Regions from separate parts of the Marinobacter sp. 3-2 genome, predicted to be linked through region 1. Evidence: predicted binding sites of a transcription regulator. Region 1 holds the regulator's gene; each other region holds the start of a gene.
What was found. The regulator sigma-54, encoded in region 1, starts transcription at its own class of promoters, with help from an activator protein. The targets are predictions, from matches to a motif close to ANTGGCATNNANNTTGCTNT.

Region 1 (10,270 bases):
CTCGGTCGCCGTACTGCCCGAGAATTTTGCGGTTCTGGCCACCAGTCAGATGATTGATCGTGGTCGCCAGGAGGCGGGGTCCGAGCCTGTCATAAGGACTTTCCTGGCCGAACAGGCCCGGAAACTGGGGCTCTGGATCGTTGGCGGGTCGATGCCCGTGGCCAAACGACCGGACGGCTCAGATCTGGAGGATCGGGTCAGGGCAACCTGCATTGTCTTTGATGACCAGGGTAAGGAAGTTGCCCGTTACGACAAGATTCACCTGTTCGATGCCATGGTGGAAGATGCCCATGGTCAATACCGCGAATCGGACACCTTCGAGCCCGGCGAACAGATAGTGACCGTGGATACGCCCGCGGGCAAGCTGGGGTTGGCGATCTGCTACGATCTTCGCTTTCCGGAGCTGTTCAGGCTGCTGCGTGAGCAGGAGGTGGACTGGATTTGCCTTCCGAGCGCTTTCACCTGGCAGACCGGTGATGCCCACTGGTACCCGCTGATCCGGGCGCGCGCGATCGAGAACCAGGTATGGTTAGTGGCGCCTGGCCAGGGTGGCCAGAACAGCAAGCGCCGTCGCACCTATGGCCACAGCCTGATCTGTGATCCCTGGGGGCGGATCGTGACGGAAATGGGAGAAGGCCCGGGTCTGGTCACCGCCGAACTGGACGCCGATCAGGTAGCCAATCTGCGCGCCCGGATGCCGGTGTGGGAGCACCGCCGGCTCAAAGGTTGAGCCAACGGCTCACATGGCCTCGGCGTCGTCGATGCACTCCCTGAGATAACGGAACAGTTTCCGGGCCTGGCCGGTGTTCTTCTGTTTTTCGACGTCTTTTCGGGCGTTTCGAGCAAGGTTTCGCAGGTGCTGCATATCGGCACTGGGGCAGTAGCTGAAGAATTCGCCAACAACGGGATCGCCCTCGGCAATCATCCGGTCCCGCCAGCGTTCCGCCAGGTGGTGTCTGCGGGTGTGCTCTTCGCTACCGGCATCGAAGGCGTCGATGGCTCTCGCCAGGGCTTCAGGATCATCTTCCTGTCGGATGACCTTGCCGATGTATTGCAGGTGCCGTCGTTTGGCCTCGTTCTGGCGGATACGGCGGGATTCCTCGATCGCGGCGCGGAGGGTGTCGCTGATTGGCAAGGTCTCCAGCTGATCGTTGCTCAGGCCCAGCATCCGCTTGCCCAGATCCTGCAGGGCGTGCATTTCCCGTTTCAGCTGAGATTTGCTAGGGCCGTCGTATTCCGGCGCGTCGTTGTCTTGATGGTCTTTCATAAATCCGAGATCCGCTTAAGCGTAGAAAATCGTCGCGAGGCCAAGAAAGGCCATGAACCCGACTACATCGGTCACAGTCGTGAGAATCACGCTGCCTGCCAGGGCCGGGTCAATATTGCGAGATTTGAGAAACAGTGGCAGAACCGTGCCAACCAGCGCTGCGGCGACAAGATTGATCACCAGCGCGGCAGCAATGATCGCTCCGATCATCACATCCTGGAACCAGAGCATGGCGGCACCGGCAACAACGGCGGCCCAGAGTATTCCATTCATGATGCCAGATAGGAACTCCCGGTTCAGCAACCAGCGGACGTTGGCACCGCTGATCTGCCCCACAGCCATGCCGCGGATGACGAGGGTGAGGGTCTGACTGCCCGCAATGCCGCCCATGCTTGCGACGATGGGCATCAGTACTGCAAGGGCCACGACCTTGGCGATGGTCTCCTCGAATAGCCCGATCACAGCCGATGCGATCAGGGCGGTGATCAGGTTGATCCCCAGCCAGATGGCACGGCGGCGCGATGTCTTCCAGACCGGTGCGAAGGTGTCCTCGTCTTCATCCAGGCCCGCCATACTCATCAGGGAGTGATCCGCATCCTCCCGAATAACGTCAACCACGTCATCGATGGTTATGCGCCCTAGTAGTCGGCCTTCCTCATTCACCACCGGCGCCGAGATCAGGTCGTAGCGTTCAAACAATGTCGCTACCTTGGTGTCGGAGAGGCTCACGGGAATAGGCTCGATGTCGGTATCCATGACTTCACGCACGGTGGAGGCGGGGTTGGAGACCAGCATTTTCGTGATGGGCAGCATGCCAATGAAATCGTCCCGCCGGCTGACCACGATCAGGCTGTCCGTCATGGGTGGCAGGTTGCGGTGCCGCCGAAGGTAACGCAGTACGACGTCTATGCTGATGTCCGGGCGCACCGTGATGGTGTCGGTGTTCATCAGACCGCCGGCGGTGTCCTCCGGATAGGAGAGAACTTCCTCCACCCGTTGCCGGTCCTGCTCGTCCATGGTCTCCAGGACTTCCTGGATGACCGTATCCGGCAGCTGCTGCAGCAGGTCGGCCAGGTCGTCTGACTCGAAATCCTCGATGATGTCCGCCAGTTCCTGAGCATTAAGCTGGCTCAGGAAGTAGCCTCGGATATCATCACTGAGATACTGGAGAACCTCGCCTTCGAGGTCTTTGTCCACCAGGTTCCACAGCAGGGCCCGCTGCCGGGGCGGTGAGGATTCCAGCAAATGGGCAATATCACTGGGGCTCAGGCCACCGTTCAGGATGCGGGCAACCTGCTTCAGTGCGCCACTGTCCAGCGCTTCGCTCAGGGAACGAAGACGCTGGCGGGCCTGGCTTTTTTCCAGAATATCGGTCATGAATCACCCGGCGTCAGAAAACGCCTGTATTATAGCGGAGTTAGGCGCTATCGGTGAGAAAGAGTTGTAGGTGAATGCCGTACGGAAGGCGGAATTACTCGCCCTCACCGAAATAGTTGTTAATCAGTTCCACCAATGCTTCGATGGCCTGTTCCTCGTCCGGTCCGTCGGCAATAAGCTCCACATCGGTTCCTTTGCTGGCGGCAAGCATCATCACCTGCATGATGTTCTTCGCGTCCACATCCCGGCCTTTGCCACTGATACGCACGCTGCTGTCGTATTCGGATGCCGTGTTGACGAGCTTCGCAGTGGCGCGCGCATGCAGGCCCAGTTTGTTGATAATGGTAATGGGGCGGCGAATCATGGCTCGATCAGATCTCTTCCCGGGTCTGCAGGTGTGGCAGCTCGGTATGCCGCACTTGCACATTGCTGTACCGTTGCCGGAAGTACTCACCCAACTGCTCGCACACATACACCGACCGGTGCTGGCCGCCGGTACAACCAATGGAAATGGTCATGTAGCTGCGGTTGCTGTCTGCAAAAGAGGGCAGCCAAGTATCCAGAAATGATTTCAGGTCCTCGATCATCTTCCGGCTTGCCGGTTCTTTTTCCAGAAACTCGATAACCGGCTGATCCGTACCGACATACTTGCGGAGGCTGGTATCCCAGTAGGGGTTGGGCAGGCAGCGGACATCGAAAACGTAGTCGGAATCCAGCGGCACGCCGTGTTTGAAGCCGAAAGACTGAAACAGGAGAGCCAGTTCCTGATCTTTTCGACCGACCACGCGCTGCTTGACCATGTCCCGCAGCTCGTACATGGACATGCCGGTGGTATTTACGTAAAGATCGGAAAGCTTGGAGAGGGGCTCCAGCAGTTTCTTCTCGCTGGTAATGGCTTCCCGGAGAGAGGTCCTGTCGTCACTCAACGGATGCTTTCTGCGGGTGGCGTGAAAACGCTGCAGAAGCGACTGCTCGTCGGCGTCCAGGAAGATGATTTCAACGGTAACCCCGGTTTCCTGGAGGCGCCGGTAGATCTCCTCAAAATTGGCCAGCTCGCCGGAAAGGTTCCGCGCATCGATACTGACGGCCATCTTGCCCAGTCGACCAGGCCTGGTCTGGCTGGCGGCTTCCCGTGTGAGGGGGAAGAGCAGGCCAATAGGAAGATTGTCGATGCAATAAAACCCGAGGTCCTCCAGCACATGAAGTGCGGTACTCTTGCCCGAACCGGACCTGCCACTGACGATAATCAGCTTCATGACCACCTTACCTCCACTGCAGTGAATATCAGCCGCCTGAGGCGGTCATGCGCTGGTACAGCGTGCTGGCGTCCTCGCATTGCCGGAGGCGATCACAGAATGACCGCTCGTTGAACTTCTCCGCCAGTTGGCTCAGCAGCTCAAGGTGCTCGCTCGTCGCCTCTTTTGGCACAATCAGGGCAAAGATCAGATCCACTGGCTGATTGTCGATAGCATCGAACTCCACGCTTTCTTCAAGCGTCATCAGCACACCCACCACGTGATCAAGTCCTTCCAGGCGGCAGTGGGGAATGGCAATTCCCTGGCCAATGCCGGTGCTGCCCAGGCGCTCACGGGAAATCAGGTTGTTGAAGAGCTGGGTCTCGCTGAGCGTGTTGTCCTGATGGTTTATTTGCTCGGCAATAAACTCCAGGGCCCGTTTCTTGCTGGACGCAGCTACCCTGCAGAGGGTGAGCTCCGGCGCAAGAATGTTGTCTATGGTCAGGGATGTGTCGCTCATGGATCGACTGCATTTCCGTTAAAAAAAAGGCTGCGACACGTTACTCATGTCGCAGCTCGATTAGATGAAGTGCATGAAAACAGCGCGTTAGCGAGAGCCGTTTCCGTGCATCCGTTCTACATTCTTTTCCTTGTGCTTGAGGATCTGACGGTCGAGCTTGTCGATAAGGGCATCAATGGCCGCGTACATATCCTCGTTTTCTGCCTTTGCGTGAATCTCACCACCTACCACGTGCAATGTGGCTTCCGCAATCTGGCGCACCTTTTCCACTTCCAGGGTCACCTGGCAGTTACTGATGTGGTCAAAGTGACGCTCGAGCTTCTCGAACTTCTCTGAAACGTAATCCTTCAGTGCGGGAGTCAGTTCTACGTGATGGCCTGAAATGTTGAGTTGCATAGGCGTCTCCTGTTGTCATCATGCCGGCTCCCGGGAGCCGGTCTGGGTGCTGGCGCATTGTGCGCCGGCGAATACGGTGTTGCATCCCGTCCCGGGGTATTCAGACCAGCCGCTTGCGTTCGTTGGACGGCGGAATGTGCATGGCCTCCCGGTACTTGGCAACGGTGCGTCGCGCAACCTTGATACCCTGTTCCCCTAGCATGGCTGCAATTTTACTGTCGCTCAACGGCTTTTTGGGTGTTTCGGCGGCAATCAGCTTCTTGATCATCGCGCGTATGGCCGTGGAAGAGCACTCTCCGCCCTCATCAGTGCTGACATGGCTGGAGAAGAAATATTTCAGTTCGAAAATACCCCTGGGGGTATGCATGTATTTCTGGGTGGTTACCCGTGAAATCGTTGATTCATGCATTTCCACCGCCTGGGCAATGTCCGAGAGAATCAACGGCTTCATTGCTTCCTCGCCGTAATCCAGGAAACCCTGCTGGTGCTCGACAATACGGGTCGCTACTTTCAGCAGGGTCTCATTGCGGCTCTGCAGGCTCTTGATAAACCACTTCGCCTCCTGCAACTGATCGCGGAGGTAGGTGTTGTCTGCACTGCTGTCTGCACGCCTTATAAGTGAAGCATAGCTGGCATTTACCCGGATGCGCGGTGCAATTTCCGGATTCAGCTCAACACGCCAGCGGCCATTGTGCTTGCGAACGATGACATCCGGAATCACGTAGTCGGGCTCGGCGCGATCAATCACGTCGCCCGGGCGCGGATTGAGGCCGGTAATCAACGCCAGGACTTCCCTGAGCTGATCTTCTTTCAGGCGGCTGCGACGCAACAGCTGGGCGTAGTCCCGGTTGCCCAGCAGGTTGATGTAGTGGGTGATCACCAGGCGTGCCTGGGCGAGCCAGGGTGTTTCCGGGGGTAGTTGATTAAGCTGGATCAGCAGGCATTCCTGCAAATCCCGGGCAAACACGCCAGGGGGATCGAAGTGCTGGAGGCGATGCAGGACGGCTTCCACTTCATCCAGTTCAAGGGGGTCTTCTTCGTTCTCGTCCAGCAGCCCGGCGTGGATTTCTTCCAGAGGGCTGGTGAGATAGCCCCGCTCGTCCACGGCGTCCATCAGGGCGTGGGCAATGGCCTGGTCCCGCTCACTCAGGGGAGTCAGGTTGAGCTGCCATTCCAGGTGATCCTGAAGGGTCTCGGTGGGCGAGTTGCGGGTCTCGAAATCGTGATCGTTTTCATCGTCGTTGCGGGCTGCCGGGGCAGGGGCGGACTGGTAGATGTCATCCCAGGCCGTGTCGACCGGCAGGTCGTCCGGAATGTTATCCGGAATCTCGTTTTCCGACGACCAGTCCGGGCCGTTCTCGGATTCGTCCCAGTCGCTGGACGGTTCCGGCGTGGTCTCGGCAGCAGACTCGGCCGCATTGGCCTCGCGCTCGTCACTCTCGGTGGACGTGTCGGTCTGATCGTCGTCCTCGGATGTCTCCAGCATGGGGTTGGATTCCAGTGCCTGCTGGATTTCCTGTTGGAGGTCGAGGGTAGATAGCTGGAGAAGCCGGATCGCCTGTTGCAGCTGGGGTGTCATGGTCAGGCTCTGACCCAGCTTTAACTGTAAGGAGGCTTTCATAACCATGGTTCAGGATCCGTCACTCATCAGCGCTTTGTGTCATAGGTCTTGAAAAAATCTTTATATGCCGGTTACTTGCCGCGGTTTTTCTTTACCCTAGCAAGTTCTTTGCCGAGTTTACTTGCTACAGATCATCAAAACAATGAGCCATTCACTGTCACAGCCTGAATTCGTCCCCGAGGTAGACTTCCTTGACCTGTTGATTGGCCAGGATCGCATCAGCATTGCCGGAGGCGATGATGTGCCCGCCGGAAACAATGTACGCGTTCTCGCAGATATCGAGAGTCTCGCGCACGTTATGGTCGGTGATCAGCACGCCAATCCCTTTGTCCCGCAGATGCCGGATAATGTGTTTGATGTCGCTGACGGATATAGGGTCAACACCGGCGAAGGGCTCATCCAGCAGGATGAAAGCCGGCTCCATGGCCAGGGCCCGGGCAATTTCCACCCGTCGCCGCTCACCACCGGACAGGGCCATACCAACGCTGTCCCGGATATGGGTGATGTGGAATTCCTCCAGCAGCTCCTCGAGCTTTTTCTGCCGGTCTGCCTTGCTCAGGCCCTGCCGCGTCTCAAGGATCGCCATGATGTTGTCGCGCACAGACAGTTTGCGGAAAACCGAGGCTTCCTGTGGCAGGTAGCCGATGCCCTGACGGGCCCGACCGTGCATCGGCAGCGGCGTAATATCCCGGCTGTCGATGGTAATCCGCCCGTGATCGGCAGGAACCAGCCCCACGATCATGTAGAAACAGGTGGTTTTCCCGGCGCCGTTGGGGCCTAGCAGTCCGACAATTTCCCCGCTTCGGATTTCCAGGGACACATCGATAACCACTTTTTTCTGCTTGTAACTCTTTGCCAGGTTACTGGCTCTCAGAACTGCCATCGGTTTCCTGTTTGTCAGTGCGTCTGTCGGCGCTTCGCGGCTGGATCACCATTTCTACCCGGCCAGTGCCATCGCCGGTCTCGGCGCCGCCTTCTGCGGTTACAACGCGGCCAGCGGTATCATAGTGAATCACGTCGCCGCGGAACAGGTTGCCATTCTGCTCAATCACCGCTTCCCGTTCAAAGGTCAGCTGGCTGTCGGTGGCGGACCAGGTAATATTCAGGGCGCGGGCGTCGGTTTCACCTTCACCTTCGCGCGCCGGCTGCCTGTATCTTGCGGGGGTTCCCGAGGCCTCGATGCGGCTCAGGCCGTTCTCTGTACGGTACAGGACCACACGCTCCGCGTTCAGGCGGGTATTGCCTTGTTCAAGTTCCACATCGCCGGTGTAAGTGGCAATGCCCTGGCCATCGTCCAGGCGGGCGTTGTCGGCGGTAACCTTGATGGGGATGTCGGAATCAAGGTCGAAAGCCGCCACCGGGCCAGCCATTGCGACTGTCAGCAGGGCGGCCAGCAGGCTCCGGTATCGGTTAGTTTCCGGTTTCATAGCGTCCTTCCACCTGGGAGTTCAGTTCCAGAATCCGCTCGTCAATCCACGCTTTCATGCCCGTGGCCCGGGTTATGCCGGTAACGTCGCGTATTTCTACGGGTGCGTCTGTATATACCATGCCCCGGTCATTATCCAGCGTCAGTGTTGATGTTGTCAGAGTGGCGTTCCGTTCACCAATACTGCGCTGAATCCGGACATTGTCAGTGAGATAGACCAGGTTCTGGTTCTGCAGCAGGCTGCCATTCTCGGCTTCAACAATCCAGGGCAGAACATTGTCGCCGCCATACAGTTCGGCACGGGGAGACTCCATGGTGGCCAGGTTACCTTCTTCAAACTGCTCAATGCGGGGGCTGGAGAACCGGATTTTCAGCTTGCCCGATTCGTCGAATGACGTGTAATTGCCATTGACCACAAAGCCGTCCGGTTCGGCATCGCCCCGTAGCGCGGCTGCCTCATCATCAATGACCGGCGGTTCATCGCTTTGCCAGAGCAAAAAGACCGCGGCCACCACAGTGCCAGCCAGCGCCAGTGTTCGCAGCCAGGGCCGGTCCGGGAGCCAGTTCACGCCTCTAGCTCCAGGTAGGGTGCAAGCGCAGCATCAAGCTTGCCATGGGCGGTCAGCAGCAGGTCGCAGGCTTCGCGCACCGCGCCCTCGCCACCCCGGGTTCGGGTGCAGTAATCGGCATGTTGCTGCACCAGCCAGTAACCATTGGGTACGGTGATTCCCAGCCCGGCAAACCGGAGCGCCGGCAGGTCTGGCAGATCATCACCCATGTAGGCGATGGCCGCAGGGCTGAGATCCATGGTGCTGACCAGTTCCTGCAGGGCCACTTTCTTGTCCTCACGCCCCTGCATCAGATGCGATATGCCCAGATCCCGCATGCGCTTTTCGGTCAGGGGTGACTTCCGACCGGTAATAACGGCCACAGTAATGCCGGCTGCCATGAGTTGCTTGAGTCCCAGGCCGTCCAAGATGTTGAACGCCTTGAGTTCATCACCGTTAGCGCTGAAGTAAAGCTTGCCATCGCTCATGATGCCGTCCACATCCAGTGCGATCAGTCGAATTTTGGCGGCTTTTTCCAGCAGTGGCTCAGGCCATTGATGCTTCATGTCGAAAAACTCCTCATGGCCCATCAGATGACGCCGGCCCGCAGCAGGTCGTGCATGTTGATGGCGCCGATTAGAGCACCGCTATCGTTCGTCACGGGCAGGGCATTGATCTTCATTTCCTCCATGATATTCAGCGCTTCCGCCGCCAGATGATCAGCTTGGATGGTTTTACCATTCCGCGTCATCACCTCGTTGATGGGCGTATGATGAATATCAACCGACCGGTCCAGAGTCCGGCGCAGGTCACCGTCCGTAAATATGCCGGTAAGCGTGCCTTCCCCGTTTACGACGGTGGTCATACCCAGACCTTTGCGGGAGATTTCAAGGAGAGCGCCGCTCAGGGGTGTGCCCTCGTTAACAACGGGAATCTGATCGCCTGTATGCATGATGTCGGAAACCCGAAGCAGCAGCCGGCGGCCAAGGCTGCCTCCGGGGTGGGAGAACGCAAAATCCTCGGCACTGAATCCGCGGGCCTCAAGCAGTGCAACGGCCAGTGCATCCCCCATGACCAGGGTGGCGGTTGTTGAGGAGGTGGGCGCCAGGCCCAGGGGGCAGGCTTCCACCATGACGCTGACGTCCAGGTTGGCGACGGCTTCCCGGGCCAGGGTGGACGTGGCATTGCCGGTCATGCTGATCAGCGGGGCGCCCATACGTTTGATCAGGGGCAGAATCGTGACCACCTCGCTGGTGTTGCCACTGTTGGAAATGGCGATGACAACGTCCTGCGGTGTGATCATCCCCATGTCGCCGTGGCTTGCTTCTCCGGGATGCACGAAAAACGACGGTGTACCGGTGCTGGCAAGGGTGGCCGCTATCTTGTTGCCGATGTGGCCGGATTTTCCCATGCCGGTCACTACAACACGGCCCTTGCAGTTCATGATGACTTCGCAGGCACGGGTGAACTGGTCGTCGATCCGGCTTTCAAGTGCATCAATGGCGTCACGCTCGATGCGAATGGCGCGGATGGCAGAAGATCGGAAATCGTGGGCAGTCTGTTCGGTCATCGGGCTAAGGGCCTGGCTATCGGGACATTGAAAATGTGGGGCAGAGTATACCATTTTCCCCCGGCAACGATGCCCGGTTACAGGAAGTTCAGTCAAACTGATCATTGCTATCAGTACATTTTGCGCTCTTTGGATTGAGCTCGGGCGCTCCATGGCATAATGTAGCGCCTCTTTGAAAGGTAGGGACTATGGATTCACCGGCTTACATATCGCTCAAGGATGTCGTGTTCTCCCGTTCAGGGCGCCGTATCTTCGACGGTGTCAGTCTGGATATTCCCCGCGGCAAAATCACTGCCATTATGGGGCCCAG
Region 2 (10,270 bases), 160 kb from region 1:
TGTGTTCAGGCCAACGACGGCAATGGAACCGAACAGCAGGCAGAGGATGCCGCCCATGACGGGCACCGGGATGGTTTGCAGTGCTGCGCCGAATTTGCCAACGAAAGCCAGAACAATGGCGATGCAGGCAGCCCACCACATGACCTTGGGGTTGAAGTTCTTGGTGAGCATAACCGCGCCGGTGACTTCCGAGTAGGTGGTGTTGGGCGGTCCACCGAGCATGGAGGCGGCGCTGGTCGCCAGGCCGTCACCCAGCAGGGTGCGGTGCAGGCCCGGCTTTTCCAGGTAGTTCTTTCGGGTCACGTTGCCGATGGCCAGCACGTCGCCGATGTGTTCGATGGCCGGCGCGATGGCGACGGGGATCATGAACAGCACGGCGCCCCAGCTGAATTCCGGCGCAACAAAGTTGGGAACGGCGAACCAGGCGGCGTCCCGGATTGGCGTGGTATCCACGATACCGGCAAACGCGGAGAGGATGTAGCCGGTGATAACGCCGAACATGATCGGAATCAGCCGGAAAATGCCTTTCGACCAGACCGACATGATGATGGTTACGGCCAGCGAGATCATGGCGATCCAGATCGCCGTGTCGTAGGGAATCAGCTGGTTCGCGCCATCACCGGTGCGGCCGGAGGCCATGTGAACGGCAACCGGCGCCAGGCCGAGACCGATAGTCATGATCACCGGGCCGATAACCACTGGCGGCAGCAGGCGGCGGACAAAGCCGGTGCCCCGCATCCGTACCAGTCCACTGAGGAAAATATAGAGAATACCCGCTGCCATCAGGCCGCCGAGTGTCTCTTCCATGCCGAACTTGCCTTTGGAGGCAATCACGGGGGCAATAAAGGCGAAGGACGACGCGAGGAAAATCGGGATCTGACCGCCGGTCACCACGTGAAAGATCAGGGTGCCCAGGCCGGCGGTAAACAGGGCCACGTTGGGATCCAGCCCGGTAATCAGTGGCATCAGAACCAGCGCGCCGAACGCCACCAGCAGCATCTGGGAGCCAGCAATGGCCTGTTTCCAGACCGGGTCGTTGGTATGGTCCTGCATTCTTAAACGTCCTTTTGCTTGGTGCCGAAGATTTTGTCGCCGGCATCGCCGAGACCCGGAAGGATGTAGCCTTTGTCGTTGAGGCGCTCATCAACGGAGGCGGTGTAGATAGACACGTCCGGATGTTTTTCCAGAACCTTTTCAACGCCTTCGGGCGCGGCAACCAGAACCAGGGCCCGGATCTCGGTGCTGCCAGCCTTCTTGAGCAGGTCAATGGTGGAGATCATTGAGCCGCCGGTGGCGAGCATCGGATCGACAATCATGGCCATGCGCTGGTCCAGTTCGCCCACCAGCTTTTCGAGGTAGGTGCTGGCCTCGAGAGTTTCCTCATTGCGGATCTGGCCGACAACACTGACCCGGGCCACCGGAATCAGACTGAGGACACCGTCAAGCATGCCAAGGCCGGCCCGCAGGATCGGCACGATGGTGACTTTCTTGCCGTGAATCTGTTCCACGTTAACCGGCCCTGCCCAGCCTTCGATGGTCTTTTCCTGCAGATTGAAGTCTTTGGTGGCCTCGTAGGTCAGGAGCGCACCGACTTCCTGTGCCAGCTCCCGGAAATTCTTGGTGCTGATATCCGCACGGCGCATGATGCCGAGCTTGTGGCGGATCAGAGGGTGTTTTACCTCGTGGATTGGCATGGGGTCACCTGTGTGTCTGGTTGGAATTTTGGCGTCGCGATCAAATGGCGCAAGGATACCGCATCTGGCAAGGCGAGTCAGGCCGCAAATGGCTGCTTAACGGAAATCCCCTAAGGAGTGGTACGGATCTTGCGATAACCCTTCCAAACGACGCTCCGGTGTCAGATTTTCGACCTTCAAAACGCCTGCAGGCACGGCCAATCGGAGAAGTATCCGGCATGGACAGAGCTTTAGTCCTCAATAACGTCAAAACCCTGACGCGGGGCAACCTGGGCATACCCATCATGCTGATGGGCTTGCTGGGCATGATGATTCTGCCCATGCCGGCGTTCCTCCTGGACGTGTTCTTTACTTTCAACATCACCCTGTCCATTGTCATTCTGCTGGTGTGTGTCTACGCCCTGCGGCCGATGGAGTTTGCGTCCTTCCCGACAGTCCTGCTGGTAGCCACACTTTTGCGTCTCGCCCTGAACGTGGCGTCCACCCGGATTGTTCTGCTGAACGGCCACGAAGGCGGCGATGCCGCCGGTAAAGTGATCGAATCCTTCGGCGCCGTTCTGATCGGCGGCAATTACGCCGTGGGTCTGGTGGTGTTTGCGATCCTGATGATCATCAACTTCCTGGTCGTGACCAAGGGTGCCGGCCGGGTCTCCGAGGTGAGCGCCCGTTTCACGCTGGATGCCATGCCCGGCAAGCAGATGGCGATTGATGCGGATCTGAACGCCGGCCTGATCAATCAGGATGAGGCCAAACATCGTCGTGCCGAAATCGCCCAGGAGGCGGATTTCTACGGCTCCATGGACGGTGCGTCCAAGTTTGTGAAGGGCGACGCCATTGCTGGCCTGCTGATTCTTGCCATCAACATCATTGGCGGTATTGCCATTGGTATGCTGCAGCACGGTCTGGACTTCGGGCTGGCCATGGAGCGCTATGCGCTGCTGACCATTGGTGACGGCCTGGTGGCGCAGATTCCCTCGCTGCTGCTGTCCACGTCTGCTGCAATCATGGTAACGCGGGTTACCTCCAGCCAGGACATGGGCGGCCAGATCCTCCAGCAAATGTTCAGTGCGCCCAAGGCGCTGTCCATTGCCGCCGCTATCCTGATCATTCTCGGTCTGATTCCCGGAATGCCCCACGTGGCCTTCCTGGGTCTGGGTGCACTGGCCGCCGGCGCTGCCTGGTATATCTGGAAGCACCAGAGACAGACCGTCGAAGAAGATGGCGCATTCCCGGCTAGGGGCGCGGGCGGGGCGGCTCCACGGCCGGCGGGTCGTGATCTGCCTCCAGGCGGTGATGCTGGCGGCGATCAGGGGCGTCAACTACCGGCCCCCGGAGAGACCAAGGAGCTGGGTTGGGACGATGTGTCCACTGTCGATATTGTCGGTCTGGAAGTGGGTTACCGGTTGATCCCGCTGGTGGACAAGTCACAGGGTGGCCAGTTGCTCAGTCGTATCAAGGGCGTTCGTAAAAAGCTGTCCCAGGATCTCGGCTTCCTGATGCCCTCGGTCCACATTCGAGACAACCTCGATCTGATGCCCAATGTCTACCGCATCACCTTGATGGGCGTGACCATTGCCGAAGCGGAAATCCATCCGGACCGCGAACTGGCCATCGACCCCGGTCAGGTATTCGGAAAGATAGAAGGCATTGAAGGCAAGGATCCGGCGTTCGGTCTGGACGCCAGCTGGATTGAGCCAGACAAGAAAGACCAGGCCCAGACGCTCGGCTATACCGTGGTCGATGCCAGTACGGTGGTCGCGACCCACCTTAACCAGGTACTGCAGAAACACGCCCACGAGCTGCTGGGCCATGAGGAAGTCCAGAAATGGCTGGATCAGCTTGAAAAGATTTCTCCGAAGCTGGCCGAGGAACTGGTACCCACCACCGTATCCATCAGTCTGCTGCTGAAAGTGCTGCAGAACCTCCTGAAGGAAGAAGTGCCGATCCGAGACATGCGGTCCATTGCCGAGGCCATCGTGAACGTGCATCCGAAGAGTCAGGATCCGAAGCTGTTGACCACCGTTGCGCGGCAGTCCCTGCGCCGGATGATTGTCCAGAGTATCTGCGGCAACGAATCAGAGATACCGGTGATCACCCTGGATCCGGATCTGGAACAGTTATTGCTAAAGTCTGTTCAGCAGAGTCAACAATCCGGCGGACAGGAAGATATTGGCCTGGTCCTGGAGCCGAATATGGTTGAAAAACTCCAGCGCTCGCTTCAGGAGAGCGTCCAGCGTCAGGAGATGCTCGGCAAGCCAGCCATTCTGCTGGTGTCCGGGCCCCTGAGGCCGGTGCTGGCGAAGTTCGCCAGCTACGGGGTAGAGCGGCTCCATGTGCTCTCGTACCAGGAAATTCCGGATAACAAACAGATTACGATCGTGGCGTCCGTTGGCCAGTAACGGCGCGGATGACAGAGCGGACAGCGCCGGCACGGCGTTGCCGGTGGAGGAAGAGGCATCATGAAAGTAAAACGGTTTTTTGCTCAGACCATGGCCGAGGCGCTCAAGCAGGTCAGTGAACAGATGGGGCCGGACGCCGTGATCCTTTCCAATCGTCGGGTCGACGGCGGTGTCGAAATTGTGACGGCGCTGGACTATGACGAGAATATGGCGCGCCAGCGACTGGGCAACCAGGCAGAAGAAGCCACCAACGGGTCCCGCTTGGCCGAGATGCAGGCCGACCAGCACAGGCGTCTTGAGGACGAGCTGAGCCGGTCCCGGGACCGCATCCGTGAAGTACGGGAAAAGCGGGCATCGCAGGGCGCGAGCTACGCCGGTTCGTTCGCTGCCATTCAGGAAGAGGTGAGCGGTGGTTTTGGTGATATTGAACCTCTGCCACAGGCGCCGAGGGAAGCCTATTCCGATGAGCTGGCGCAGATGCGGGCCGAGATCAGCTCGCTCAGAGACATGATGCAGGGCCGTCGGCCGCAAACGGAGCCGGAGGTTTCTGCGACCACCGCCGTGCAGCAGAGGCTTGCCGAGCGCTTGCAGGAGTTCGGCCTCGGCAGTGATCTGGCGGGGTCAATTTCCCGTCGTCACAAGGCGGGGCGTCTGGAAGACGGTTGGAAGCAGTCCCTGAAAATGCTGTGTACCGGGGTCCGGACCTCCCGCATGGAGTGGCTGGATGAGGGCGGCGCCTACGCGTTGGTGGGGCCGACAGGGTCCGGGAAAACCACCACCATCGGAAAACTCGCCGCTCGCTACGTGCTCAAGCATGGTTCCGATTCCGTGGCCCTGGTTACCACGGATCGCTATCGGGTGGCGGCGCACGAGCAGTTATTCGTGTTCGGTCGGATCCTGAATGTGCCGGTTCGGGTCGTGGATGAGAGCCACAGTCTGGACGATATTCTGGACGAGCTGTCAGACCGTCATCTGGTGCTGATTGATACCGCCGGACTGACCAGTGCGGACAAAGGCTATCAGGAACAGCTGGCCGAACTGGCTCGCAGCCATCACAATATCAAAACCCATCTGGTGGTCTCGGCAACCAGTCAGCCTCGCATCATGAAATCCGTGTGGCATTGCTATAAGATGGCAAATCTTGCGGGCTGTGTGATGACCAAAATCGACGAGGCCCTGACGCTGGGCGAGTCTCTCGGGTTTGTGATGGAAACCGGTCTGCCGGTAGCCTATTACACAGACGGCCAGAAGATTCCTGAAGACCTGCACCACGCAGAAGCCGTTCCGCTGGTGCGGTTGGCCGTGGATCGGCTGAAAACACTCCAGCAACAGCAAGCGGTCGCAGAGGGCCTGAAAGAACACGCCTGAGACCGGACAGATTGACAGCAGGCGTCGGAGACAAAGCCGGCGAAACGTGGCGAGAGACCAAAAACAGTATGAGCAGAGCACATCCGGTACAGGTGATTGCAGTTTCCGGCGGAAAGGGTGGTGTCGGCAAGAGTAACGTGTCGGTGAACCTCGGAATTGCCCTGGCGCAGAAAGGCCGGAGAGTGGTGCTGCTCGACGCCGATCTGGGGCTCGCCAATATCGACGTCTTGCTGGGCATCACTGCCAATCGCAACCTCCAGGATGTTCTGGCGGGCGATTGTGATCTGAAGGACGTTCTGGTGAATGGTCCCGGTGGCATCAAGATTGTCCCCGCCTCTTCCGGTACCCAACGAATGACCCAGCTCAGCCCCATGGAACATGCCGGGCTGATTAATGCGTTCAGCGAACTGGGTGATCAGATCGATGTCCTGATCGTTGATACCGCCGCCGGTATTTCCGAGTCAGTGGTCAGTTTTCTGAGAGCGTCGCAGGAGCTGCTGCTGGTTGTCTGCGACGAGCCGACCTCGATCACCGATGCCTATGCCCTGATCAAGCTGATGAACCGTGATTATGGAACCAACCGCTTCCGTATTCTTGCCAATCAGGTCCGGAATGAGCAGGAAGGCCGGCATCTGTTTGAAAAACTGACCCGGGTCACCGAGCGCTTCCTCGATGTGGCACTACAATACGTAGGAATAGTCCCCTACGATGAGGCCGTGAAGAAAGCAGTTCAGCGGCAGCGTGCGGTGCTGGACGCCTATCCCAGGGCGAAAGCTTCACTGGCCATCAAGGCGCTGGCGGACAAGGTAGATAGCTGGCCGTTGCCGTCCTCTCCCCGCGGGCATCTGGAATTTTTTGTGGAGCGGCTCGTCGAAGTCTGAATCGGATCCAGTCAAACAAAAAACCGGATACATGACATTGGCGAAAAACCTCGGAATCTATAACCAGTCAAGTGCGCAGAAGCCGGCTCAGCTCATTGAGCAGCACGCGCCGCTGGTCAAGAAAATTGCCCTTCACCTGATGGCTCGCCTGCCGGCGTCCGTCCAGCTTGAAGACCTGATGCAGGCCGGCATGATCGGTCTGCTCGAGGCCGCCCAGCGTTACAGTTCTACCAAAGGTGCTACCTTCGAGACTTACGCCGGTATCCGTATTCGCGGCGCCATGGTGGACGAAATCCGCAAGGGTGACTGGGTGCCACGTTCTGTTCATCGCAACGCCCGTCGCATTTCCCAGGCCATCAAGGCCGTTGAAGATAGACTTGGCCGCGAAGCCCACGACCAGGAAGTGGCCGAAGAGCTGGGTATGGGGCTACCCGAATACCACTCCTACCTTTCCGATTCCAACAGCGGTCGACTTTTTAGCCTCGACGAGCTCAATGAATCCGGAGAGCTGCCGATAGAACAGACAGAGACGCAGGATAATCCCCTTGAGGGGTTGTCCTCCGATGCCTTCCGGCGGAGCCTCGCTGAGGCGATTGAAGACCTGCCGGAGCGGGAAAAGCTGGTGTTGAGCCTTTACTACCAGGAAGAACTGAACCTCAAGGAGATTGGCGCGGTGCTCGGCGTCAGTGAGAGCAGGGTAAGCCAGATTCACAGCCAGGCAGCCCTGCGCCTTCGGGGACGGCTCTCGGATTGGCGTCAGGAATCGGACAACTGACCGCGTTCAGTCTGTGTCGCCAACGAGGTAGTCTGTAGTTTTTGGTAACCGATGCTTTACAACCGAAGCAAAGGTCCGACAATAAGCGGTTAAAACAGCGGCCTGCTAGACTTTGAACGCAAAGGTCAAACGAATTCCGGGTGTTACTAACTGGAGGTCCCATTGGACAAAAACATGAAAATCCTCATTGTGGACGATTTCTCCACAATGCGACGGATCATCAAGAACCTGCTGCGTGATCTTGGCTTCACCAACACCGATGAAGCTGACGACGGCAACACGGCACTGCCAATGCTCAAAAGCGGCAAATACGATTTTCTGGTGACCGACTGGAACATGCCGGGCATGTCAGGCTTCGACCTGCTCAAGGCCGTTCGGGCGGACGAGAATCTGAAAACCCTGCCGGTATTGATGGTAACTGCTGAGGCCAAGCGCGACCAGATCGTTGCCGCTGCCCAGGCAGGCGTAAACGGTTATGTGGTCAAGCCGTTCACCGCTGCCGTGCTCAAGGAAAAGATTGAGAAAATCTTTGAAAGAATCCAGTAACCAGAGGTCGGATGGCTCTCATGAGCGATAGCAAAAAGAACCATCGGGGCCTTGAACCGGAGGTGACGGAAAAGCTCCAGCGGCAGGCAGCGGAACTGGCCGAGAGTGTTGATGCGGGTGATTATGCCAAAGCCATGACCCTGATCAATGAACTCAGCGAGGTCAGGGATCAGAGTCTGTACCGTGAGGTAGGGCGGCTGACGCGGAGCCTGCACGAAGCAATCCGGAACTTCCAGATTGATCCCCGTAACGCCGAGCAGCAGGAAGCATTGTCAAAGATGACTGATGCCTCTGATCGTCTCGAATACGTTGTGCAGATGACCGGTGAAGCAGCCAACCGGACCATGGACCTGGTTGAGGAAACCATGCCGGTGGCCAATGCCCTCAGAGACGAGGCCGCCGCGTTGCGTGATGAGTGGCAGCGCCTGCGCCGCCGGGAAATGCAGCCGGCTGAGTTTCGCGAGCTGTACGGCCGGATTGATCGCTTTTTTGTCAGCATGGCAACCGATGCCGACACCATGTACAGCAACCTGTCGGAAATCCTGCTGGCTCAGGATTATCAGGATCTGACAGGTCAGGTCATCCAGAAGGTCACCGCCCTTGTGAAAGAGGTTGAGGAGCAGATGCTCAGCCTGGTGGTGATGGCCAGTCATGTGGACCAGCTCACGGGCACGGTGCACCAGATTGAAGAAAAAGAAGAGTCTGCAGAGAAGGGCGTCGGGCCCCAGATCAAGGCCGATGAGCGTGAAGATGTAGTTTCGGGGCAGGACGACGTAGACGACCTGTTGTCCAGTCTCGGTTTCTGAATAATGAGGGTAACGCATGGCGTTTGATGCTGATGAAGAGATTTTGCAGGACTTCCTGGTAGAAGCCGGCGAGATCCTCGAAAAGCTGTCAGAGCAGTTGGTAGATCTTGAGCGACATCCTGACGACAGTGATCTGCTCAACGCCATCTTCCGTGGTTTCCATACCGTGAAAGGCGGAGCCGGCTTCCTTCAGCTTGAAGCGCTGGTGAACTGCTGCCATTCCGCGGAAAACGTTTTCGACATCTTGCGTAATCACAAGCGCAAGGTGGATTCCGAACTGATGGACGTGGTTCTAGAAGCACTCGACTACGTCAATGCCATGTTTGAGCAGGTCCGCAATCATGAGGAGCTGACACCGGCGCCGGACGAACTGATTGCCCGTCTGGATGCCTTGGCCCAGCCTGAAGGCGAGGGGGCACCGGCCGCTGCCGCTCAACCTGAGCAGGAAGAGAGTGAACCGGCAGAAGACGGTGGCGACATCACCGACGACGAGTTCGAACAGCTTCTGGATGCATTGCAGGACGAGAAATCAGCGGAGGTTTCCTCGGCTTCGAGCGCCGGATCGGCCGGCGGTGACCAGGAAAGTTCTGGAGACGACGAAATAACCGACGACGAATTCGAGGCGCTACTGGACCAACTGCACGGAAAAGGTCAGTTTGCCGGTGCGCCAGCTGGCGAGGAAGAGGCTTCTGGTAAAGAAGAAAGGCCGGCTGCCAAGGCCGGATCTGCTGGCGGCGATGACCTGATCACCGACGACGAATTCGAGAAACTGCTGGACGATCTTCACGGCAAGGGCGGAAGCCCGACCGCGGGCGGAGAGCCTTCAGCCTCGAAAGAGCCTGCAGCTCCAAAACAGCCCTCAGCGCCGAAACAGACTGCATCCTCAAAAGAACCAGCTTCACCGAAAGCAAACGCGTCAAAGCCCGAAAAGTCGAAGCCGGCCGAGAAGCCGGAGGCCAAAGGCGCTGCCGCACCGGCGATGCCTGCTCGCGAGAATGCCCCGGCCGCGGAAACGACGGTTCGTGTCGACACCAAGCGGCTCGATGACATCATGAATATGGTGGGTGAGCTGGTGCTGGTGCGTAACCGCTTGCAGCGTCTGGGTGCCGAAAGTGAAGACGAACACATGCACAAGGCGGTATCCAACCTGGATGTGGTTACGACTGATCTCCAGTCCGCCGTCATGCAGACCCGTATGCAGCCGATCAAAAAGGTGTTCGGCAGGTTCCCCCGCGTTGTGCGCGATCTCGCCCGAAACCTCAAGAAAGAGGTGAACCTGGTGATGCATGGCGAGGAAACCGATCTGGACAAGAACCTGGTTGAAGCGCTGTCTGATCCGCTGGTTCACCTGGTGCGGAATTCGGTGGACCACGGGATCGAGGCTCCGGAAGTCCGCGAGAAGGCCGGGAAGCCCCGCCAGGGCACGGTTACCCTCTCCGCCGAGCAGGAGGGAGACCATATTCTGCTGTTTATCGAGGATGACGGCGCGGGCATGGATCCGGAGGTCCTGCGCCGCAAAGCAGTCGAAAAGGGTATCTACGACCAGGACGCAGCGGACCGGCTGACCAATTCGGAGTGTTACAACCTTATTTTTGCCGCCGGATTCTCTACCAAGGAGCAGATTTCGGATGTGTCCGGTCGTGGCGTCGGCATGGATGTGGTGAAAACCAAGATTGGCCAGCTCAATGGCCAGTTGAGCATCGAATCCGAGCTGGGCAAGGGCTCTCGCATTGTCATCAAGGTTCCGCTGACGCTCGCCATCATGCCCACCCTGATGATCATGCTGGGCGATCAATCCTTT
Region 3 (10,270 bases), on a different contig from region 1:
CTGCGGGCCTGGGCGAAGTCTTTCTTGAAGCCGGTGGTACTGACGTTCGCCAGGTTATTGGCATGGGCCTGCTGGGCCAGCATATTCTGCTTGGCACCAGACATACCGATGTAGAGGGCTTTGTCCATGGGAAAACTCCTGCCGGAATTTTGACTGTTTCCAGTCTTCCTGCAGGAGTCATGCCATTTTCGCTAGATTGCGGGATTAACGGAGGTTGATGATGGTCTGGGTGACCGCATCAGAGGTTTCTATGGTCTTGGCGTTGGCCTGATAGTTCCGCTGAGCGATGATCAGGTTAACCAGTTCCGCCGACAAGTCCACGTTGGATTCCTCCACAGAGCTGGCCTTGATAGAACCCAGCGTGCCGGTATCCGGGGCACCAATGATCGGCTGACCGGATTCGAACGTTTCCACCCAGGACGTATCGCCTACGGGAGACAGACCGTTGGTGTTATTGAACGAGGCCAACGCGACCTGGCCCAGAGCCTGGGATTGGCCGTTGGTGTATCGGGCAAACAGAACACCTTGATCCGATACGTCCAGACCAGAAAGCCGGCCAGTAGTATAGCCATTCTGCTGTTGGTCGTTCACGCCAAACGCAGCGCCATATTGCGTTGTGCCACTGAGATTGATCACAAAAGCCGATGTTGTCGGTGGCTCAGGAATGGGTGTTACTACCACCTCGCCGGCAGCAGGAGGGCCATCCGCCCCATTTGGCTGGCCGTCGCTGTCTTTGGGTATCCAGTCATCAATAACGATTTCGCCACTGGGGTCGCCATCGATCGACTGAAGAGCACCGTCCTGATCGAATCTTGCAGTGTAGGGAGTCACGTCGGTGCCACCAACAAACTCGCCATCAATCTGGGCATACACCGACCATTCGCTCACCCCGACACCATTGCCTGGGGACGGATTCTTCACAAAGAACTGTGTGAGTTCGTGGGAATTACCCAGGCTGTCGTAGATCGTGGTGGATGTAGCGTGGTTATAGGTACGCTGATCCAGCGGATTGAATTGATTGGTGACGCGGATTGGCGACGCGTTGAACGCAACCTCAAAATCATTGTCAGCGGTGGTTGATGTGATTCCCGCCACCGACCGGTCCGCAGTCACGTTAACATCACCTTCGACGGTGCCGGTATCGCCGTTGCCATTGCCGTCGGCAAAGGTAAAGTCGAGCGTCTCACCCTGGTTATGAATCACTCGCAGAACATCGCTGCCCCCGCCTCCGGTGACAATCGAGGCGGAAATTGCGGTCTCGCTGGAGTTGTTGATTGAATCAACCAGATCCTGCAGGGAATTGATATTTGACGTGTCCAGGGTCAGCGGCGAACCATTGATATCGAGGCTGAATGAAAACGAACTGGCGCCGGAGATGAAGGCGTCATCAAGAGCCGGCGTGCCGTCGAAAGTCGCCGTCGTCGTGGCCGAAGCACTCAATCCAGGCGCATCGTTTATAGTGGAGGCCGCTTCACGGGCACTGGCTGCAGGGTCAATATTCACGTTGAAGGCGGGCGAGCCGTCCGAATACTGCACATCAAAGCTCTCGCCCTGTATGGAAGCAAGAGTGAGAGGCCCGACATCCCGAACACGGGTTTCCAGCACGGACTCCCTGGAATCAAGATTCAGATCGGAGTCGAGGTTTGTCGTCCTTCTCGGAGCCAGGTTGTCTGTTGCAATCTGCAAATCTCCCCGGATGCCAGACAAGTTGCCGTCCTCGTCCGCGGTGTATCCCTGTACCCGCATATTCTGGTTGTTCGTTACATAGCCTTCCTTATCAATGCCGAACTGTCCTGCGCGGGAATAACGAATCTCGCCGCCGTTGTTCAGGATAAAGAAACCATCGCCGGCAATCGCCATGTCCAGGCCATTGTCAGTGAAGCTGATGTTGCCCTGCCCAAAAGACTGCTTAACGTCCTGAACCCGGACACCGTCGCCGATCGGGTTGGTGCCTGCGCTCAGGAACCCGCTTGCGTATAGATCGCCAAACTGCGCCTTGCTGCCTTTGAAGCCGACGGTGCTGGCGTTTGCAATATTGTTGCCGGTGACGTCCAGATCCACCGATGCCGCACGAAGGCCGCTCAAACCTGTATTAAATGCCATGGTTCACCCCTTGGTGTTTCACCGGTCTCAGTTAATTTGTTTCACGTCAGACAAGGCGATGGAGCCCATGCCTGCAAGATTCAGGGTTATCGAGCCGCCCTGGCCCAGGGATACGCTGTCCACATTAGCGCTCACCATAGTGCCCAGCTGCTGCGGGCCATCTGGATAGGAGGCTTCTGCCACAATGCGGTAGGGCCCAGGCGGCAAGGCATTGCCGTTACCGTCCTGGCCGTCCCAGCGGAAGGACACAACACCTGCCTGGCTGCTGCCCATGTCGATTTGCCGCACCCGCTCGCCATTCTGCCCTTCGATGGACAGGCGGAGCCCACCTGTCGAAGCTGGCACCTGAATGGTTCCGGTAATTTCACCTTCGGCACCAAGGATCCCGATCTGGGAAGGTGCCAGCACGGTTTTACCCACCATGGCCGACGCTTGTAGCGCCTGGGTGGATCGGAACTGGCCAACCACATCCTCAACCGTGCCGGAGAGATTCTGCATCTCCTCCAGTGAGCTGAACTGTGCAAGCTGGGAGATAAACTCGCCGTTGTCCTGGGGCTCCAGCGGGTTCTGGTTTTTCAATTGCGCCAGCATCAATTCCATGAATTCGTTCCGGCCCAGCTCGCTGGTGCCCTGGCCGCCATTCTGTTGCTTCAGCTGGTACTGGCTCAGAACATCCGACGCGTCTGTTGCATTTACTGCAGTCATGTTGTGCTCCTCACCCTGTTACTGCTGACCAAGAGTCAGAATGCGCTGCATCATGGACTTGGCTGTGTTCATGACATCCACATTCATCTGGAAACTTCTGGACGACGACATCATGTCCGCCATCTCTTCGACCACATTCACATTCGGGTAGAAGACATAACCGTCTTCGTTGGCCGCCGGGTGATGGGGCTCGTAACGCATCTGAAGCTCCGCATCACTCTCGACAATACCGTCAACCCTCACGCCGGCACCTGGCCCCTCATCGGCAGCCATGGGCAAGCCTCCCTGCCCGGGATTCATCAGAGACTGCTGAATCGCCGAGAAAACCGGCTTCCTGGCACGATAGGTTTCCCCCGTGCTGGAACTCGCCGTTTCTGCATTGGCAATGTTGGACGCGGTTGTATTCAGCCGCAGTGATTGCGCGGTCATGCCGGAACCGGCGATGTCAAAAATGCTGCCCAGTGACATGTCAATTCTCCTTCGCTAATCCTGTGACTGCGGCTTATTCGCCCTTGAGGGCTTTGGTCAAACCGCTGAACTTGCTGTTCAAAAACTGGAAGCTGGCCTGGAAATCCATGGCGTTGCGCATGAACCGGGTCTGCTCCTGCTGGGCGTCTACCGTATTGCCGTCAACCGACGGCTGATGGGGAACCCGATACATCAAATCGCTTTCCGAGGCCGATGGCGAGGTATCTATGTGCGCGTCATGGGTTTTGGCCATCTGGAATCCGCTGACCTGCTCCTGGGCCTTCTGCATCATTGCCTGGAAATCCAGATCCCGCGCCTTGAAACCCGGGGTGTCGGCGTTCGCCAAGTTGTTTGCCAGCACTTCGGCGCGTTTAACACGCGCTTCAACCGCGTGTTGATGAATGCCCAGAGCCGAATCAAACGTAATTGCCATGTTGCCTCCCGAAAACTGCACTGGTATGCCGAGCTGTTTTTGCCGGCTGTGCTCTTTGACAGGACTAAAGCAAGCTGAATGCCAGAATTATGGTCAGGTGTTAATTTGTCAGGAAACCCAGTGTTGGCAGGCCCTGCAGAGAATCCGAGTAGCGGTTACGGGAAAGGAGAAAGGAAAAGGGCAAGAAAAAGCGGCAAGCTGCTTCCCCCGGCAGAAGCCGGGGGTATTCAACAAGGTCTCAGGGCCAATGGCTCACAAACTCGTCCACCGCCGGTCTGGGCACAGACGGCTTGGATGCCGAGACCGTTCCGGTGTAGAGAAAGCCAACAATCTGTTCATGCTCTTCCAGGCCCAACCCCTGGTGAACCGAGGAGTGGTAGGCAACGCCGCCTGTTCTCCACATCACGCCGAAACCGGCATCCTGAAGGGCAAGCTCAACAAAACTCATGCCGGCAGCTGCCGACATGACCTGCTCGATTTCCGGTACTTTGGGATGCGTCCTGGGCGACGCGATACCAACGATGACCATGGGTGCGCGAAGGGGGGCACGCCGGAGCTTCTCGATTTCTTTCTCATCGCTGTTATTGGCACAGGTGGACGCAAACAGCTCTCCCAGGGCTTCAAGGCCTTTACCCTCGATCACCAGATAGCGCCAGGGCCTGAGCAGTGCATGGTCCGGTGCACGCGCCGCGCAGGAAAAGGCCCTTTCGAGGGTTGTCGAATCCGGCGCGGGTGATTCCAGCCTCGGTTCAGAGGAGCGGTTCAGGAGGAAATCGGTAACTGCGGTCATATCTGCTCGCTGTTTAAAGACTGTTGAAATATAGGTACGAACACAATTCATGGCTGTGAATTGTGGGTTCTACGTAATGCTGTTAACCTTTAGTCGTAGTCGGGTCTACCAACAATTATAAATGACGCGGTCGTACAACGTTGAGTGGCAACACAATGAGCAACCAGCAAACCTTCAATAACTTTTCCGAATTTTATCCGTACTACCTCGAAGAGCACAGCGACGTCACCTGTCGCCGCTTGCATTTCGCTGGAAGCCTCCTGGTCCTGATAGTCGCCGTATGGGCTCTGGCTTCGGGTAAGCTGTTGTGGCTCCTGGCCTTGCCGGTCATAGGCTATGGCTTTGCGTGGGTTGGTCATTTCAAGTTTGAAAAAAATCGCCCCGCTACCTTCAAATATCCACTGTACAGCCTTATGGGTGACTGGGTCATGTTCCGCGACATGCTCATTGGCAGGATCCGTTTCTGAAATGATGAGTGCCCCGGCAGACCTGCGTAATGCCAGTAGCTCAGCTGGCAGGGCCCTCTCGTCCGAGGCGGCGGGCAACCCGATCGCCATTCCCCCGATGCCCGATTACAATGGCCGGGTACTGGCATACACCTCAACCGCCGCCATTATCGTAACCGGCGTTCTACAGGGCGCCTTTCCGCAATGGCTTCTCTGGCTGGTTGCCGGGGCCCTCACCTGGCCCCACATCGCCCATGCCCTGACCCGCCGCACTTTCCTCAGGAATTCGCCACGCATCCGTCAGAAAATGCTGATATTTGATTGCGTGGTTGGTGGGGCTTTCATTGGTTGCATCGGGCTGATCGTCATCCCCTCCCTCGCCGTTGCACTGATGCTGATGTTCAGTTGCCTGATTGTTGGTGGTATCCGTCAGTGGGTCCTGGGCACCGGCTTCATGGCGGCCTCCATTGCGGGGGCGGTTGCTATCGTCGGCCCGGCAGACGGACCACACTCGCCCCTGCTGACCAGTATCGTGTCGATTTTATCCACCGGGCTTTATATTTGCGTTACGGCTTACTATTCCCACCAGCAGGCACGGGCGTTGATGCTGGCAAAGACCCAGATCCAGAACCAGCGGGAGCAGTCCATCGCGCTCTCACACAAACTGTCCAAATATCTCTCGCCTCAAGTCTGGCAGTCGATCTTCACCGGTGAGCGGGACGTGAGACTGGAAACCCAGCGCAAGAAATTGGCGGTGTTTTTCTCTGACATCAAAGGCTTCACCGAGTTGTCTGAGGAAATGGAACCCGAAGCACTGACCGAGCTGCTGAATCACTACTTCAATGAAATGTCGGAAGTTGCTCTCAAGTATGGCGGCACCATCGACAAGTTCGTTGGTGATTCCATCATGGTGTTCTTTGGCGACCCAACCAGCCGTGGCCAGAGGGAGGACGCATTTGCCTGTGTCTCCATGGCCATCGAGATGCGCAAGCATATGAAAATCATGCGGCAGAAATGGCGCAGCCAGGGCATCAAGACCCCGCTGGAAATCCGCATGGGAATTAGCACCGGTTATACCACGGTTGGTAACTTTGGCGCCGAGAACCGGATGGATTACACGATTATCGGCAAGGAAGTAAACCTGGCCAGCCGGCTTGAGTCCCTGGCGGAGCCGGGCGAAATCCTCGTTTCCTACGAAACCTTCGCGCTGATCAAGGACAAGATCATGTGCAGAGACAAGGGCGAGATTACCGTGAAGGGCTTTGGCAAGCCGGTGCCGATTTACGAAGTGGTCGACTTCCGGCGCGACATGGGGCCCAACCGAAGCTTCCTGGAACACGAACATAGCGGCTTCGCCATGTATCTCGATTCGGACAAGATCACCGAGAAAGAGCGGCGGGCCATCCTGACCGCTCTCGAAGATGCTGCAGATCGCCTGCGGCGGGAAGAGGATGTTTCCTGAGGCGCTTCCCTGCGCTCAAACAGAATCCTGCTACTGACGTATCAACCTTGGGCCGGCATCCCCGCCGGTTTCCGTGCTTCGCCACGGATTGATATCCAGCCCGCCCCTCCGTGTATACCGGGCAACCACGGTAAGCGACTCCGGGTTGCATCGCCCCATCAGATCGGTAAACACGGTTTCCACGCAATGCTCGTGGAAATCCTGTTTCTGCCGGAAGCTCACCACGTAACGCAACAAACCACCCCGATCGATTTTCGGTCCGGTGTAGCTTATGAGGAGTGTCGCCCAGTCAGGCTGACCGGTTACCGGGCAGTTGCTCTTCAACAGATGGGAGCAAAGCCGTTCTGTCACCACCTCCCCACTCGCTGAAAGCGCCTCAGGCGCGTATTCAAAAACCACTTCGCTGACCGGCTCGTCATCAATGAGCTCGAAGCCCTCCGGCCGGCCAATCACTTCACCGGATTCGTCGACGCTCAACAGATTCACCTGAACAGCACCGCCGCAGGCGCTGGAAAGATCCTGGGTAATCACCTCCGCGACCTGCTCCCGAGAAGAGTAGACCGCCTGGTTCAACGAATTCAGGTACAGCTTGAGCGATTTGGACTCAATGATTGCGGGCGAGGCCGCCGGAAAAACAATCTCCGCCCAGGCCACTTCCGGCACGCCGCTTGGACGCAGCCAGGAGATTTCCCAGGCCTGCCACAGATCCTCGCCAAACCAGGGCCATCGGCCATCCTCCAGACCAAGGCGGCGGCGATTTTCCTCTCTCGCCACCGGGAAAAGCAGCCCAGGATCGTAGCTGTCCGGGTAGTCGCTTGTCTTGCCAAGCGGGGCGTCGTTAAGTGCCATAGTGGTTCCTGAAATCAGTGGCGAATGCCTTTACCACGCTCCAGCATTCTGAGAGCGATGAATGCCAGTACGGAGATGAAAACCAGAATCATACCAAGAGAAACAAACGGATTAACGTCTGACACGCCCAGAATGCCGTACCGGAAGCCGTTGACCATGTAGAGGATAGGGTTGGCCATGGATACGCCCTGCCAGAACCCCGGCAGTAAATCGATGCTGTAGAACACGCCACCCAGATACGTCAACGGGGTCAATACGAACGTGGGCACAATGGAGATGTCATCAAACTTGGTCGCCAACATGGCGTTGATAAAGCCACCCAGGGCAAACAGTGCCGAAGTCAGAAATACCGTCAGAACCATCATTGGCAAGTTGTGGATGGACAGGCGGGTAAACGCCAGTGACAACAGCGTGACAATCAGCCCGATGCCGAGGCCTCGCGCCATGCCACCGGTTACATAGCCGGCCAGGATTACCCAGTTCGGCACCGGCGACACCAGAAGCTCCTCGATACTGCGCTGGAACTTCATGGAGAAAAATGAAGACACCACATTGGCATAGGAACTGGTGATCACCGACATCATGATCAGCCCCGGCACAATGAAAGACATGTAGTCGAAGCCGCCCATCTCCCCAATTCGGGAGCCGATGAGGTTGCCGAAAATAATGAAATACAGGGTCATGGTGACTGCGGGCGGCAACAGGGTTTGCGCCCAGATGCGGGTAAACCGGCGTATCTCCCGGAAAACGATGGTACTGAAGGCGGTGAAGAGCGCTTGTGGCGTCATGCTGCACCCTCCACGGTTTGAGTTGACTCCGCAGCGTTCTCTTCGACCATGCGAATAAACAGTTCCTCCAGCCGGTTGGCCTTGGTCCTCATGCTGACCACTTTGATGCCCAACCGTTCAAGCTCCACGAACACCTGGTTGAGCCCCTGCCCTTTCTGCACTTCCACCTCGAGAGCACCTTCTCCGTCCAATCGAGTCGGGAAACCATTCAGTTCAGGCGCGGCATCAAGGGTCTTCTCGGTGTCCAGAACAAAGGTTTCCAGGCTTAGTTGCTGCAGCAGGGCCTTTTTGCTGGTGTTTTTCAGAATCTTGCCGTGATCAATAATGGCAATATTGCGGCAAAGGGCTTCCGCTTCCTCCAGATAATGGGTCGTCAGGATAATGGTGGTGCCCTGACGATTCATTTCTTCCAGAAAGGTCCACATGGACCGACGAAGTTCAATATCTACGCCGGCAGTCGGCTCGTCCAGGATCAACAGTTTGGGCTCATGAACCAGGGCCCGGGCAATCATCAGACGACGCTTCATACCGCCGGAGAGCATACGTGCCGGGGTGTCCCGCTTCTCCCAGAGTCCGAGCTTTTTCAGATACTTTTCAGCCGACGCCGAGGCCTGTTTAAGAGGAATTCCGTAGTAGCCGGCCTGGGTGGTGACAATGTCGAAGACCTTTTCGAACTGGTTGAAGTTGAACTCCTGCGGCACAACACCAAGGTTCAACTTGGCATCCGAGAGATGGGTGTCGGTGTCATATCCGAACACCCGCACCTTTCCCGCTGTTTTGTTAACCAGGGAGCAAACAATACCCAGGGTGGTCGATTTGCCTGCCCCATTGGGCCCCAGCAAGGCAAAGAAGTCCCCCTCGGCGACGTGCAGATCAATCCCCTTGAGAGCCTTGAAGCCGTCACCATAGGTTTTGGTGAGGCCCTCAATTTCCAGTGCATTGGTCATAACTCATCCCGATTCGGTGAAAAACGGCAAAGAACGGCCCTCGCCGCCAGCCAGAATTTAGATTGCTATTTATTGTGACAAAGTCGCTGATTTCAAGGCCCTTATCGGCCGGAGGCATGCCCGGACCAATAACGGAAACTGCGACAGGAATCCCGATATGAGGCAAATCACGCCCCTATAATGCGGTTACAACAATTTACAAAAGAGGCTGCTGCACCCCGGGTGCAGGCGCGCTGAAACGAAGGGAATGTACGTTCAACCATGAGATCCGTTCACCGCACCCGACTTACGTTCACCCTGCTGGGCACACTTGCTCTCTCCGGCTGTCTGGATGACGGCGGAGGCTCCGGCGACGACAGGAGCACCGGCCGAGTCAATTTCAATGGTTTTAACGGTCTTTCCTATCAGACTGCCAGTCAGTCCGGCACCACGAACACAGCGGGAGAATTCCGCTACTACCCCGGCGAAACCCTCACGTTCAGGGTTGGAGACCTGCCGCTGGTTAGCGATGTACCGGCCAGGCAATACGTAACCCTGCTCGAATTTTTCGAGACCACCCGCACAGGGCTGAAAACGCCAATGGTGGATGATGAGGGATTGAGCACCCACACGCTGACTGAGCAAAACGTTCTGGAGAATACAACGCTGATGAACCTGTCCCGGTTCCTGATGCTCCTGAACTGGAGCCAGAATGTTGCTGAGGGCGACGGTATCGATATCCGCGACCGGGTTATTAGGCAGTTGAACGCGGCCCTTCCGGGCCTGACAGCGCCGATTGATTTCAGTGTCAGCGAATCCGAATTCACGGCCAACAACCCGATGTCTCCCGCCAATCAGCTGCTTGCCGCGATCTGTTTTTACCCCGAGGACGATGAACTCTGTGAGGAGCCGCCCACCCAGGAGGAAATCGACAACGCACCGCCACGACCGGAGAATGATGAGGATCGCGATCCTGACATTGAATACAGTGAAGACCTGCAGGCCAAAAAGGACCGAATCGAGAATGCCGTGCGAACCATGGAAGACATTGATTCGGAGGATGCCCAGACCTATCTCACCCGGGAACTCAAGGCGATCAGTACAACCGTCGCAAACCGATATTTCCTGGATGAGGACGTTGCCAGTCATCCGGCTACTGATACAGCCCTGAAGCAGGTTGCGGTTCGAAAAATCGGGGGCGGACTTTCCCTGGCGGAGCTGGAGGCCATCAGCACACGCCCGCAGGATATCCAGATAAATTCAGCCGACTGGCAGAGCGGAGAGGTGGAGTATTTTGTCG

Region 2: flhA (flagellar biosynthesis protein FlhA) is a predicted target of sigma-54. The motif match lies at 1,811-1,830, and genes of this name have one in related genera.
Region 3: flgB (flagellar basal body rod protein FlgB) is a predicted target of sigma-54. The motif match lies at 3,776-3,795, and genes of this name have one in related genera.

Annotation. Positions count from the first base shown of each region.
Region 1 covers NZ_RJUQ01000011.1:499,091-509,360, reverse strand. The annotation lists gene EDB94_RS04145 (carbon-nitrogen hydrolase family protein) at 1-730, shown strand, start outside; gene yjgA (ribosome biogenesis factor YjgA) at 740-1,267, opposite strand; gene mgtE (magnesium transporter) at 1,283-2,644, opposite strand; gene EDB94_RS04130 (HPr family phosphocarrier protein) at 2,739-3,008, opposite strand; gene rapZ (RNase adapter RapZ) at 3,016-3,900, opposite strand; gene ptsN (PTS IIA-like nitrogen regulatory protein PtsN) at 3,929-4,399, opposite strand; gene hpf (ribosome hibernation promoting factor) at 4,487-4,795, opposite strand; gene EDB94_RS04110 (RNA polymerase factor sigma-54) at 4,896-6,416, opposite strand; gene lptB (LPS export ABC transporter ATP-binding protein) at 6,574-7,299, opposite strand; gene lptA (lipopolysaccharide transport periplasmic protein LptA) at 7,277-7,843, opposite strand; gene lptC (LPS export ABC transporter periplasmic protein LptC) at 7,827-8,411, opposite strand; gene EDB94_RS04090 (HAD family hydrolase) at 8,408-8,956, opposite strand; gene EDB94_RS04085 (KpsF/GutQ family sugar-phosphate isomerase) at 8,980-9,960, opposite strand; gene EDB94_RS04080 (ABC transporter ATP-binding protein) at 10,149-10,270, shown strand, end outside.
Region 2 covers NZ_RJUQ01000011.1:339,228-349,497, reverse strand. The annotation lists gene EDB94_RS03395 (uracil-xanthine permease family protein) at 1-1,053, opposite strand, end outside; gene upp (uracil phosphoribosyltransferase) at 1,056-1,694, opposite strand; gene flhA (flagellar biosynthesis protein FlhA) at 1,913-4,093, shown strand; gene flhF (flagellar biosynthesis protein FlhF) at 4,154-5,461, shown strand; gene EDB94_RS03375 (MinD/ParA family protein) at 5,530-6,342, shown strand; gene EDB94_RS03370 (RNA polymerase sigma factor FliA) at 6,374-7,117, shown strand; gene cheY (chemotaxis response regulator CheY) at 7,280-7,663, shown strand; gene EDB94_RS03360 (protein phosphatase CheZ) at 7,684-8,469, shown strand; gene EDB94_RS03355 (chemotaxis protein CheA) at 8,486-10,270, shown strand, end outside.
Region 3 covers NZ_RJUQ01000014.1:224,052-234,321, forward strand. The annotation lists gene EDB94_RS13665 (flagellar basal body rod protein FlgF) at 1-128, opposite strand, end outside; gene EDB94_RS13670 (flagellar hook protein FlgE) at 205-2,103, opposite strand; gene EDB94_RS13675 (flagellar hook assembly protein FlgD) at 2,131-2,808, opposite strand; gene flgC (flagellar basal body rod protein FlgC) at 2,827-3,276, opposite strand; gene flgB (flagellar basal body rod protein FlgB) at 3,311-3,709, opposite strand; gene EDB94_RS13690 (nitroreductase family protein) at 3,948-4,499, opposite strand; gene EDB94_RS13695 (Mpo1-like protein) at 4,655-4,966, shown strand; gene EDB94_RS13700 (adenylate/guanylate cyclase domain-containing protein) at 4,968-6,407, shown strand; gene queF (NADPH-dependent 7-cyano-7-deazaguanine reductase QueF) at 6,438-7,256, opposite strand; gene EDB94_RS13710 (ABC transporter permease) at 7,271-8,044, opposite strand; gene EDB94_RS13715 (ABC transporter ATP-binding protein) at 8,041-8,991, opposite strand; gene EDB94_RS13720 (organic solvent ABC transporter permease) at 9,253-10,270, shown strand, end outside.